4 regions of the Lysinibacillus sp. CNPSo 3705 genome follow, and region 1 is predicted to be linked to each of the others. Evidence: riboswitches for the same ligand, from Rfam matches in the RefSeq annotation. Region 1 holds a riboswitch; each other region holds the start of a gene.
The links. A riboswitch is a leader RNA that binds a small molecule or an ion and turns the genes downstream of it on or off. The one in region 1 is predicted to bind thiamine pyrophosphate.
Positions count from the first base shown of each region.

Region 2: it holds a riboswitch for thiamine pyrophosphate, as region 1 does, so the genes downstream of both, tenI (thiazole tautomerase TenI) here and PVA17_RS02720 (ABC transporter substrate-binding protein) in region 1, are expected to answer to the same signal.
Region 3: it holds a riboswitch for thiamine pyrophosphate, as region 1 does, so the genes downstream of both, thiM (hydroxyethylthiazole kinase) here and PVA17_RS02720 (ABC transporter substrate-binding protein) in region 1, are expected to answer to the same signal.
Region 4: it holds a riboswitch for thiamine pyrophosphate, as region 1 does, so the genes downstream of both, thiC (phosphomethylpyrimidine synthase ThiC) here and PVA17_RS02720 (ABC transporter substrate-binding protein) in region 1, are expected to answer to the same signal.

Region 1 covers NZ_JAQZSD010000004.1:83,546-86,762, forward strand. The annotation lists gene parC (DNA topoisomerase IV subunit A) at 1-1,368, shown strand, start outside; TPP riboswitch at 1,689-1,798, shown strand; gene PVA17_RS02720 (ABC transporter substrate-binding protein) at 1,950-2,945, shown strand; gene PVA17_RS02725 (thiamine-binding protein) at 2,947-3,217, shown strand, end outside.
Region 2 covers NZ_JAQZSD010000014.1:56,215-59,431, reverse strand. The annotation lists gene PVA17_RS08385 (TetR/AcrR family transcriptional regulator) at 1-418, opposite strand, end outside; TPP riboswitch at 1,233-1,340, shown strand; gene tenI (thiazole tautomerase TenI) at 1,430-2,056, shown strand; gene thiO (glycine oxidase ThiO) at 2,060-3,190, shown strand; gene thiS (sulfur carrier protein ThiS) at 3,208-3,217, shown strand, end outside.
Region 3 covers NZ_JAQZSD010000045.1:22,768-25,984, forward strand. The annotation lists gene mbcS (acyl-CoA synthetase MbcS) at 1-1,250, opposite strand, end outside; TPP riboswitch at 1,476-1,574, shown strand; gene thiM (hydroxyethylthiazole kinase) at 1,664-2,419, shown strand; gene thiD (bifunctional hydroxymethylpyrimidine kinase/phosphomethylpyrimidine kinase) at 2,419-3,217, shown strand, end outside.
Region 4 covers NZ_JAQZSD010000021.1:43,201-46,417, forward strand. The annotation lists gene PVA17_RS11240 (AEC family transporter) at 1-763, shown strand, start outside; TPP riboswitch at 1,110-1,224, shown strand; gene thiC (phosphomethylpyrimidine synthase ThiC) at 1,356-3,134, shown strand.

The sequences.
Region 1 (3,217 bases):
CAAAAGGAAGTCGTGACGAACCGCTCCATTTATGATTTGCAAAAGGCAAAAGATCGTTCGCATATTGTTGATGGCTTGATCAAGGCACTGTCCATTTTAGATGAAGTCATTGCAACCATTCGTTCTTCTAATGATAAACGAGATGCGAAAACGAATTTACAGGAGAAGTTTGACTTTACCGAAGTGCAATCAGAGGCAATCGTTAGCCTGCAATTATACCGTTTAACAAATACAGATATTACCGAATTACGAGCTGAACAGGAAGAATTAAATAAATTGATTGCTAAGCTTGAAGGTATTCTTAATAGTGAAGCAAAGCTTGTACGTGTTATTAAACAGGAACTACTTGACATTAAAAAACGCTTTGCAGAGCCTCGTCGTTCAAAAATCGAACAAGAAATTGAAGAAATCAAAATTACGTTAGATGTCCTTGTCCCAAGTGAAGAGGTTGTAGTGACGGTCACAAAGGATGGCTATATTAAGCGTACATCTACACGTTCACATGCAGCTTCGAATGGTCAGGATTTTGCGATGAAGGATTCCGATTATTTATTATATGAAGCAAATTTAAATACACAGCATCATCTACTGTTATTCACAAATCGAGGCAATTATATTTATCAACCTGTCCATGAACTACCTGATATTCGCTGGAAAGATCTTGGTCAGCATATTTCAAGTATTGTACCGACAGGGGAAGATGAATCTATTATTGCTGTATACGGTTTTGAAACATTCGAACAAGCAAATACGTATATTTTAACAGCTACGAAAGATGGACAAATTAAACGCTCACCTTTAGCTGATTATGCTGTTACACGTTATTCAAAGCCGATCAAAACGATGAATGTTAAGTCTGGCGATGAAATGATTTTTGCAGACATCGTGACAGACGAAGCAGAATTAATGTTAACGACAGATACTGCCTATGCTATTCGTTTCCCAATAGAGGAATTGCCAGTAACGGGTGTTAAAACAGGCGGTGTGAAAGGGATTACGCTGAAAGACGGCGAAGCATTAGTTGGCATCAATGTTTTACCGCCAAATGCCACGGCATATGTTGCAATTGTGACACATCGCGGTGCGGTGAAAAAAATGAATGTTGCTGAGGTAGAGATGACGAGTCGTGCAAAACGCGGCTTAAAAGTGTTAACAGAATTAAAAGCGAACCCACATCGTATCGTGGCTGTAGTAAAGGTTACAGATGAGGAACAACTAACAATCGAGACGGAAAAGGGTGTGCAAGAGATTCTTGATGTACAAGCATTAACTCGTGCAGATCGCCACTCCAACGGTTCCTTTAAAGTAGACATTGCTACTGACGGTGCCATTTCACATGTCTTCACGATCAAAAAAGAAGAGAAATAAGTTTTAGTTTTCTAGCCCAGTTCCTTGTGAGAGCTGGGCTTTTTTTACCTAATTGAAACTATTGAGCTCGGATTGTATGATGCGCTTTATATAATGATAAAGTCGGTTGAAATTAGGGTTGGTCGATGCTCAATTAATTGCGTCGTTTAGAATGCTAGATCTTTTTTTTGCTATTTTTCATCATTTAGGTGATTTTTACAAAGAAAAGGACGGAATTGAAGAGATAGAGCTTTAAAATTATATGAGCAGTGCTTTTACGCAAATAGATCCTTGTCATTTCCGGATAGATATGGGTATAATAATCACGAAAAGTTCATATGGAAAGAATGTAGGGGGGCTGGTGTTGCCAGCTGAGATTGTGTCCGATAGACACTGACCCTTTGAACCTGATTTGGCTCGTACCAGCGTAGGGAACATCTATTCAAAAAGAAAATTTTTGATATTGATAGTAAAACGTCTGGGAGGAATCCTAGGCGTTTTTTGTTTTCAGATTTTTGTTGTATACACAGACCGTGAACGCTTTCTTCTGGTAAAAACATTCATTCATGAACATTTCACACTACTTACTTGGAGGATTAAGCATGAAAAAATGGTTATTGGTCCTAATGGCTGCACTTTTCACATTAGTGGGCTGTAGCGAAAAAGAGGTTAAAAAGGATGCTAAAGGATTAACAAAAGTATCGGTTGTTCTAGATTGGACACCGAACACAAATCATACCGGTTTATATGTAGCGGAAAAACTTGGCTTCTTTAAGGAACAGGGTTTAGATGTAGATATAATATTACCCGGCGAAGCGGGAGCAGATCAGCTTGTGGCGTCTGGCAAGGCTCAGTTTGGCGTAAGTTATCAGGAAGGGATTACACAGGCACGTGTACAAGATGTACCTTTAGTATCGATCGCGGCGATTATTCAACATAATACTTCTGGCTTCGCATCCATTGCATCAAAAGGCATTACGTCACCAAAGGATTTTGAAGGTAAAACATACGGTGGCTGGGGGGCACCACTTGAAAAGGCTGTACTGCAATCACTAATGCAAACAAAAAATGCAGATATTAATAAATTAGATATTGTCAATGCAGGCGATATAGATTTCTTCACAATGATGAAAAAAGATATTGATTTTGCGTGGATTTATTATGCATGGACAGGTATTGAAGCAGAGCTGCGTGGCGAAAAACTAAACATGCTATATTTAACTGATTATAGTGATCAGTTAGATTACTACACACCTGTACTTGCTACAAATGAAAAAATGATTAAGGATGATCCTGAGACGGTAAAAGCATTTGTCGCTGCTGCAGCAAAAGGCTATGAATATGCAATCAATCATCCAACTGAAGCAGCTGTTATTTTACTAGAAGCGGTACCTGATTTAGATAAAAACCTTGTGCATAAAAGTCAGGAATGGCTAGCAGATAAGTATCAAGGCGACGCAGCACAATGGGGCGAGCAAAAGCTAGCTGTCTGGGAAAATTACGCGAAATGGATGGCGGACAATAAAGTTTTAGAGGGCGAATTTAACGCAAAACAAGCATTTACAAACGACTTTTTACCGAAAAAGGAGACAAAGTAATATGGCAAACTCATTAATAAGTGTACAAATTATCCCGAAAACTAAAAAATATGAAGATGTGATCCCGTTTGTCGATGCAGCGATTGCGGTTATCGACGCATCAGGGGTGAAATATGAAGTTCATCCATTAGAAACGACCATGGAAGGTGAGCTAACGACTTTACTACAAATTATTGAAAAAATGAATGACAAGATGATTGAGCTTGGCGCTATTAATGTCATTACGCAAGTGAAAATTTTATATCAGCCATCTGGTATTACAATGAATACAC
Region 2 (3,217 bases), on a different contig from region 1:
CTATTGCTTCAGTAGTTCGATTATAGCGTTCAGAAATGTAAGGGAAATTATCTTTATTATTTACGTATTTATATGATAAAAAGAATTCCGCCTTTGCAAAGAGCAATGTTTGGTCAATTGCCTCAATATAAATTTGCTGTTCTTCAATCCAGTTTTTTATTTGTGGCCAAAGTAGGCCTTCATCAGATGGCACAAAATATTGAATGTCTTTCTGGTCATCATATTTTAAAACTTCGATAAAGACATGATTAATATTATCGAAATAGCTATACAATGCACCTCTGGATATTCCAGCTTCGTCCATAATATCTTGCATAGTTGTGCGAACAAAACCTTTCTCGATAAACACCTTCTTAGCCGCTTCTATCAGTTCTTTCTCTCGTTCTTTTTTATATTCTTCACTAACTTTTGGAGCCATAAGCCACCTCCTTAATGAGTGACAAAACGCACATAAAAAACTATACATCGTTGTCGTTTATATTTTAGATTATACCGACACTAGTGTATAGTTTCAACCTTTTATAACATGGATAATGTCTTAAAAAATTCACATTCTACTATATAAGAATGTGATGAGTCAGCATTTAAGAAAGCAATCCGACTAAGTATTTCACAAGTAGAAGAAAAGAAAATAGAACTTGGTATTCAACAATTAGCAGCTTGTATAATCGAAATGTATAAGAAAACTAAAGATTATCCGATATCATTTAAGCCTTATCTTTAAATATTAATATTTGAGACTGCTAGAAATCTATATAGTTACCAAGTATTCGTTATATCTTTGGGAACAGATAAACCTTCAGCTAATTTTGCCTGTATAGTTTCAAAGCATTTTAAACAATCCTGTTTTTTATTTTGCTCAATTAAAAATTCTAACAGTAGAAACATATACTGTTCATTGAATTCATCTAGCTCTAGCAACTTTTGTAAGCAATTATATTTCAAAAGCGAATTAACAAAGTTTATACTTACAACATACTCTTCAAGCGCACAATACTCTTTGCTTTAAGCGGAGTCTTATTTGAATAGCCCATGAATATTCTTACTCCGCTAAAAAATCACCTTCATAGCAATTTAGTAATTGCTGAATTGACGTCTCATCTTGATTCTCCCGTTCTGTAAATTCATTTTTCCCCCAGCCAAATAAATGGAACCCCTAGTAATCTATTCATAATGATTGACATCTTCATGAATAGTGCTAATATTGGAAATAAATTAAATAAAATAAATAACTTATCCGCTAGGGGTGCCTTTGTAAAGGCTGAGATTGAAGTGTGACTTCGGGACTCTATGAACCTGACCTGGTTAATACCAGCGTAGGGAAGTGGTATACGGAAATCTGTCCTTTTCATCTCCAGCCACTTTCTTTACCAAAAAGAAAGTGGCTTTTTTGCATCCTACATTTGGAAGGCGGGTAAGTCTTAAAGAGGTGACCCCCATTACTCTATTATCAAAAGCGATTCATCTCATTTCTAATGGAAAAATGCCAATGGAACAACTAAGTGAAATTTTAGCAGACATCCATCCATATGCCGACGCTATCCATTTGCGTGAAAAACAAATGACGGCAAAAGAATTATATGAAGCTGTCAACCTGCTTTCCCGAGTTGGCGTTCCGTTATCCAAAATAATCATTAATGACCGGGTGGATGTTGCCGTTATTACAGGTGCGGAAGGAGTCCAACTAGCCTATCATAGTTTAAATGCATCTATGATTAAAGCCAACTTTCCTCAATTGACGGTTGGCTGTTCCATTCACTCGGTCGAAGAAGGAAAAAAGGTTCAACGCTTGGGAGCCGACTATGTGATATATGGTCATATTTTTTCTACCCAATCAAAGCCAGGATTGAAACCAAGGGGTTTAGAGGAATTAAAAAAACTTACTGGTTCACTAGATATTCCTGTTATTGCAATCGGCGGTATTGCTCCTGAAAATACTAAACAGGTAATAAACAGCGGGGCCGACGGTATTGCTGTGATGTCAGGCGTTTTAAACTCCGATGATCCTCTATCTGCAATAAAAGTCTATCAAAAAGAAGTTAAAATGGAGATGTGATGAGTGAAAAATACATTTGATGTTGCCATTATCGGTGGAGGAATTAATGGCTCTTCCATTGCCTATCAACTTTCTAAACTAGGAAAAAAAGTCGTCATTCTTGAAAAAGGAACTTTGGCCAACGAAGCCTCCAGTGCAGCAGCAGGTATGCTGGCAGCACAGGCGGAAATGGAACACGACGGTCCATTTTTCCAATTGGCATTAAAAAGCCAGGCGATGTTCCCCTCCATCACTAATGAATTACTGACATATACGGGGATCGATATCGAATTTGTGAATAAAGGCATGTTAAAAATTGCAGAAACGGAAGAATTAGCTACAGCGTTAAAAAGTCAGGTATTGTTCCAGCAGAACTGGGATTCCGGCATCCAATGGCTCGATGCAACACTAGTAAGAGAAATGGAACCTGCATTAGCACCAACTGTTGCCGGTGCGATGTTCCTTCCAAATGACGGCCATGTGCAGCCTGCAAAATTATCACTTGCCTTCGCAAAAGCTGCAGAGCATTTTGGTACAGAAATCCGCGAAAATACAGAGGTCCTTTCTTTTATTTATGAAAACGGCGTTGTCAAAGGAGTAAACACACCAGCGGGAGCCTTCTATTGTGAACAGGTCGTTGTCGCTACCGGCGCCTGGGCTGCCGATTTAATGAAAAATACGGGAATCAACTTGACCGTTTATCCTGTGAAAGGAGAATGTTTTTCTGTAAAGCCGAATAAGCCGATCGTTCACAGGTCAATTTTTTCAGATAAACGCTGTTATTTTGTTCCTAAGCGAAATGGCGAAATTTACATTGGGGCCACAGTCGTGGAAAATACGTTTAATAAACAAGTAACAGCTGGAGGAATTGCTACCTTGATTGAACAAGCCGTAAAGCTGATTCCCCAGCTGAAAGATGCCCCGTGGGAACGGGTGTGGGCAGGAATTAGGCCGCAGACAGCTGATGGGATTCCCTATATTGGCGAGCATCCTACTATTAAGGGGCTATTTGTAGCTGCCGGACACTATCGAAACGGAATTCTATTAAGCCCACTTACTGGCAAACTCACAGCCCAGTTGCTTACAGGTCAAGTGGAAGATGAACAGTTTCTTTCTGCGTTTCGCATTGATCGATCTCAAATATCAGTTAGTTAGGAGGACAAATCTTGGAAGTGATACTAA
Region 3 (3,217 bases), on a different contig from region 1:
CGTCCTTCAAACCAAAAATAGCCATCTTCATCTTTATATGCACGATCTCCTGTAATATACCATTCGCCCCTGAATTGTAAATTTGTACGTTCTGGATCGTTTAAATATTTCTTAAATAACGCGGGTGATTCACAATGCACAGCAATATCTCCTACTTCTCCAATTACAGTAGGATTTCCAAAATCATTAATAATTTCAACCGTATTACCTGGAGTAGGTCTGCCCATTGAGCCCATTCTAGCCTCCATCCCTACCATTGTTCCAACAAGTAATGTATTCTCTGTTTGTCCATAACCATCACGTACTTGTACATTAAAGACGTCGGAAAATACTTTTATCACTTCACTATTTAAAGGTTCACCGGCTGACACAGCCTGACGTATCGTACTTAAATTGAAGTCTTGCAAATTTTCAAGTCCTGCCATAAATCTGTATTCGGTCGGTGTGCAACACAGAATATTAATATTGAATTTCTCAAGCAATGAAAGGTAGGTTGCCGCATCGAAGTGACCTTTGTAAACAAATGCTGTCGCTCCACTTCCTAAAGTAGCAAGGAACGGACTCCATATCCATTTTTGCCAACCTGGTGCTGCGGTAGCCCAAACAATGTCACCTTCTTGTACACCTAACCAATTTGGTGCAGTAGTTCGCAAATGCGCATAACCCCAGCTATGTGTATGAACCGCTGCCTTTGGATTGCCTGTTGTACCACTCGTATAAGCTAAAAATGCAATGTCTGTACTCTTAGTCGGTGTAGAACTTATGTAAGTCGTCGGTTGATTTTGCATCTTTTCAAGCAATGGCTGCCAAGGTTCCTGTGCTTGACCAATAACAAACTGCTGTATTTCTTGTAAATTTCCAACATTATCAAATTGTTCAATATAAGGTTCAAATGCAACAACGCCTTTTGCATTGGCATGATTGATTCGATATTCAATATCCTTCGTTCTTAGCATTTCTGAGCTAGGTATAATCGTTAAGCCTGCCTTTAAGGCAGCAATATAAACGATATACGCTTCAACTGATCTTGGCACCATAACCAACATAACATCACCTTTTTTTAAACCTTGAGTTGTAAATACATGTGCTGCCTGATTTGCCTTTTCAAGTAAAGCTCGATATGTTAAGTATTGAATTTCCTCATCTTCGTTATAAACTAATAATGCATTTTTAGTAGAATCCTGTGCATATTTTTCAATTTCATCTGAAATGTTATACCATTCTGGTGCGATTAAATCTTCTCTTTTCATGGCAAATGCCCCCTTTTGTACGCTCATTATAAAACTCAATTTTTATCATTTTCAATGGAATTCACTCCAATTCATTAAAGTCGTGACATCTATCATGCTCTGCTATATGGCATCAGTCACGTATTAGTACTATCAATTTTTGACATAGCATTAGTGCTGTTTTCGCGAAGAAAAAAGACCTATTGAACACGAATGAATAATATGGTACATTTTGGTCAACTAAAAGCATGATTGCAGGGGGACTCAATTAGAGTTGAGAAGGTAAAACCTGACCCTTTGAACCTGTTAGTTAATACTGACGTAGGGAGCAATTCACATCTATTTACTGATGAAAGGCTCTTTTGCGTGTTTTTTTCTACACGAAAAAGAGCCTTTTTTGCACGCTTACGTCCATCCAACAAGGAGGACTAAAAATGTTATTTCATACTATCCGTAAACAAAATCCATTAATTCATTGCATTACTAATTATGTTGTAGCTAATTTCCAAGCAAATGGCTTATTAGCTATAGGCGCTTCACCAGTTATGGCAGATGACAGTCGTGAAGTTGAAGAAATGGTCGCAATTGCCTCAGGCTTATTAATAAATATCGGTACCCTTAATGAGCGAATGAAAGAATCAATGTTACTTGCAGGAAAAAAAGCAAATGCTCTTGGCATTCCCGTTGTTTTAGATCCTGTTGCTGCAGGTGCAACAACTTACCGGAAGCAAACGGTACAACAATTACTCAAGGAAATAAATTTTGCTGCTATTCGTTGTAATGTCGGAGAGCTTGCAGCAATAGCCAATATAGAATGGCAACAAAAAGGCGTAGATAGTGGTAGTGGTTCAATTTCTTTAGAAGTTGAGGCACAAAAAGTAGCTCAGCTTTACAATTGTATTGTAATTGTGACCGGTGAAAAGGATTTTATTACTGATGGCGAACATCAGCAATGGATTACAGGTGGAAATTCACAAATGACAGAAGTCACTGGAACAGGTTGCTTATTGAGTGCCATTTGTTGTGCTTCCTATCTTGTAGGACATAAGCCATTTGACCAATTAATAGAAACATTATCGCTTTATAAAAAAGTGGCAGAGCAAGCTGCTTCTTCCTCCCCAGCTATTGGCGATTTTCAAATTGCAGTATTGAACGAACTACACCGCCTCTCCAAGGGTGGTGAACAATGATGCATATTGTCACGACAATTGCTGGTTCTGATAGTGGTGGCGGCGCAGGGATACAGGCTGATTTAAAAACATTCCAGGAATTAAAGGTATTTGGAACGTCTGTTATTACAGCTTTAACCGCCCAGAATACACTCGGGGTATCGGATGTCTTACCAATTGAAGTTAGTTTTGTCGAAAAACAACTTCAAGCGCTTATCGAGGATTTTCCAATAAGTGCTATTAAAACCGGAATGCTGTTTTCCTCGGAAATTATTCAATCAATTGCACGGATTTTAACTGCAATAAATAGTCCGCTTATAGTAGATCCTGTCATGATTGCAAAAGGTGGCGAAAGCTTATTACAGCAAGAAGCAATTGAGGCATTACGCAGTTATTTGCTACCTATAGCAACAGTGGTCACACCGAACATTCCAGAGGCGGAAACCCTTTCTGGAAGGAAAATCACTTCTTTAACAGATATTAAAGAAGCAGCTAACGTCTTATTACAAATAGGCATTCAATGCGTCATTATTAAAGGCGGTCATTTAGAGGATAAACGTTATGCTACTGATTATGTATTTTTCCAAGATGGTCGGTCATTTTCCATGCAGTCCACTCGTATTGCAACGAAAAACACGCATGGTACAGGCTGTACGTTTTCCGCTGCATTAACTGCTTTTCTTGGTCGTGGACTATCTTTAGAAAATGCGATTGAGGAGGCTAAAAAATTTATTCAATTAGCAATAACTCATGATTTATCTATTGGTAATGGACATGGTCCTACAAATCATTTTGCTTATCAAAACTTGAAGAATTCCT
Region 4 (3,217 bases), on a different contig from region 1:
GAGTATAGAGCTGTCTGTGCTTGGGGAAGTTGCGTTATTTATTCTACTCTTTATCGGAAGCCAAATGGTGCTTAGTCATTTTCTTGCAAAGGGACTAGGCTTAGTAAAAACAGAGGCTGCGGTGTTTAAAAATAGTGTTGTCCTCATTAATTCGGGAAACTATGGAATTCCAGTTGCACAAATGATTTTTGTGACTCAGCCGATTGGCGTGGCGATTCAGGTCATTCTCGTTATATTTCAAAATATGACGACCTATACTTACGGCTTGTACAATTTAATTTCTTCAACAAAATCGGGCATGTCTATTGTGAAAGACTTCCTCAAAATGCCCATTATTCATGCACTTATTATTGGTGTTGCAATGAACTATTTTACTATTACTATTCCGCAGTTTGTAAGAATTCCGATAGACCATGTGGCGGATAGCTTTATCGCTGTAGCATTAATAACTTTAGGGGCTCAACTATCGCAACTTGAAATCAAATCCATGTTCAATAAAATAGTATTCATTAGCTGTTTTACACGACTAGTCATAGGGCCAGCCGTGGCATTGCTAATTATTTTTGCGCTTGGTCTTGATGGTGTCGTGGCACAGTCACTTTTTATAGCTAGTTCGTTCCCGACATCGCGAAATAGTTCTAGTCTTGCATTAGAATATGACGTAGAATCGGCAACTGCTGCACAAACAGTTTTATTTTCAACGATTGTGAGCTGTATTACAGTGACAATCGTGATTTATGTAGCGGAACTGTTGTTTACCTAACAGTTGGGTGCCATATAAAAAGATAGGGTGGAAAGCTTTTCAGGAGTTAGGAGCTTTTTTTCTGAATTAAAAGCTAGTGATTTATATTTGTTAAAACAAGATATAAGTTGATTGGAGTGGAGGCTGGGCGACTCCTTGGGGATTAGCGTCACAGATGAGACCCTGCAGCGAAGCGAAGCGGCTCATCGGACGCCCCCAGGAAGCTTTGCTCTGTGCGAAAGCGAAGCGGCAGCAAAAAAGCGTCCAGCCGGAACGGAAATCAACCACACGTTATGATGATAAGCAAAAAAAACAAATGAAGCTTCCATCTCTTAACAATATCTGCTACACTAGCATCAAACTTAATAGCATTAACTAGGGGAGTCTGATGAGTCAGGCTGAGAGGGAAACGCATAGAGGTTTCTTGACCCTTTGGACCTGATCTGGCTCATACCAGCGTGGGAAAGTTAACCATTATTGCACTCAATGTATTTGCAATAACTATACCTTTACATTCTTAGCCGGATCCAAAATTTTTTGGATTCGGCTTTTGTCTTTATTGGGGTGAGCTAGATTCGGTCCTTGTAAAAATATAAAAGGGAGCGAAGTAGTTATGACAACAGTTAGCGACAAGAATATTACAATTATGTCTAGTTTTGAAGGAAGTAAAAAAGTTTACGTAGAAGGTTCTCGACCAGATATTTTAGTGCCAATGCGTGAAATTGCTCTAAGTCCAACGACAGGAAGCTTTGGGGAGGAGGAAAATGCACCAGTACGTGTTTATGATACGAGCGGCCCGTACACGGATCCTGCGTATAAGGTGGATATTACGAAAGGATTACCAGCTTTACGTAGTGCATGGATCAAAGAACGAGGTGACGTTGAAGAATACGAAGGGCGTACTATCAAGCCAGAAGATAATGGATTCCGCAAAGCTGATGATCCACGAATGAATGAAAATGTTTTTCCGAATTTATCTAGAAAGCCTTTGCGTGCGAAGAAAGGTAAAAATGTAACGCAGCTTCACTATGCACGAAAGGGAATTATTACTCCAGAAATGGAATTTGTAGCGATACGCGAAAATATGGACCCAGAATTTGTGCGCTCAGAGATCGCGGCGGGACGTGCTATTTTGCCATCTAATATTAATCACCCTGAGGCAGAGCCGATGATTATTGGACGTAACTTCCACGTAAAAATAAACGCCAATATTGGAAATTCAGCGGTGTCATCCTCTATTGCAGAAGAGGTAGAAAAAATGACGTGGGCTACACGCTGGGGTGCTGATAACATTATGGATTTATCTACTGGTAAGCATATCCATACGACACGTGAATGGATTATTCGTAACGCCGCGGTGCCAGTGGGAACGGTGCCGATTTACCAAGCGCTAGAAAAAGTAAATGGAGTGGCAGAGGATTTAACGTGGGAGGTGTATCGTGACACGTTAATCGAACAGGCTGAGCAAGGTGTTGATTACTTCACGATTCATGCAGGGGTATTGCTACGCTATGTACCATTAACGGCTAATCGTGTAACAGGCATAGTGTCTCGAGGAGGCTCGATTATGGCGCAGTGGTGTTTATATCACCATCAAGAGAGCTTCTTATATACTCATTTTGAAGAAATCTGCGAAATTATGAAAACCTATGATGTTGCCTTCTCTTTAGGTGATGGTTTACGTCCTGGTTCTATTGCAGATGCAAATGATGAGGCTCAATTTGCGGAGCTAGAAACGCTAGGGGAATTAACGCAAATTGCCTGGGAGCATGATGTACAGGTGATGGTAGAAGGACCAGGGCATGTACCAATGCATCTTATTAAAGAAAATATGGATAAACAGTTAGAGGTTTGTAAGGAAGCTCCTTTCTATACTTTAGGGCCGCTGACAACAGATATTGCCCCTGGTTACGACCATATTACATCGGCTATTGGTGCTGCAATGATAGGGTGGTATGGTACGGCAATGCTCTGTTATGTGACGCCAAAAGAGCATCTCGGCCTACCAAATCGTGACGATGTTCGTGTAGGGGTTATTACGTATAAAATTGCTGCACATGCTGCCGATTTAGCGAAAGGGCATCCGGGAGCACAGCAGCGTGACGATGCGCTATCTAAGGCACGATTTGAATTCCGCTGGCGCGATCAATTCAATCTTTCGTTAGATCCAGAGCGTGCAGTTGAATACCATGATGAAACATTGCCTGCAGAAGGGGCAAAGACTGCGCACTTTTGTTCAATGTGTGGACCTAAGTTTTGTAGTATGAGAATCTCACAGGATATTCGTAATTATGCAAAAGAGAATGACTTAAATACGACTGAAGCAATCCACAAAGGTATGAAGGAGAAGGCAGAGGAATTTAAACAGGCTGGCAGTCAAATTTATCAATAATTAGTAAAGTCGGCTTGTGTCAAAATTAGGCACAAGCCTTATTCGTTTCATCGGACACCCCCAGAAAAGCGATTAACACACAT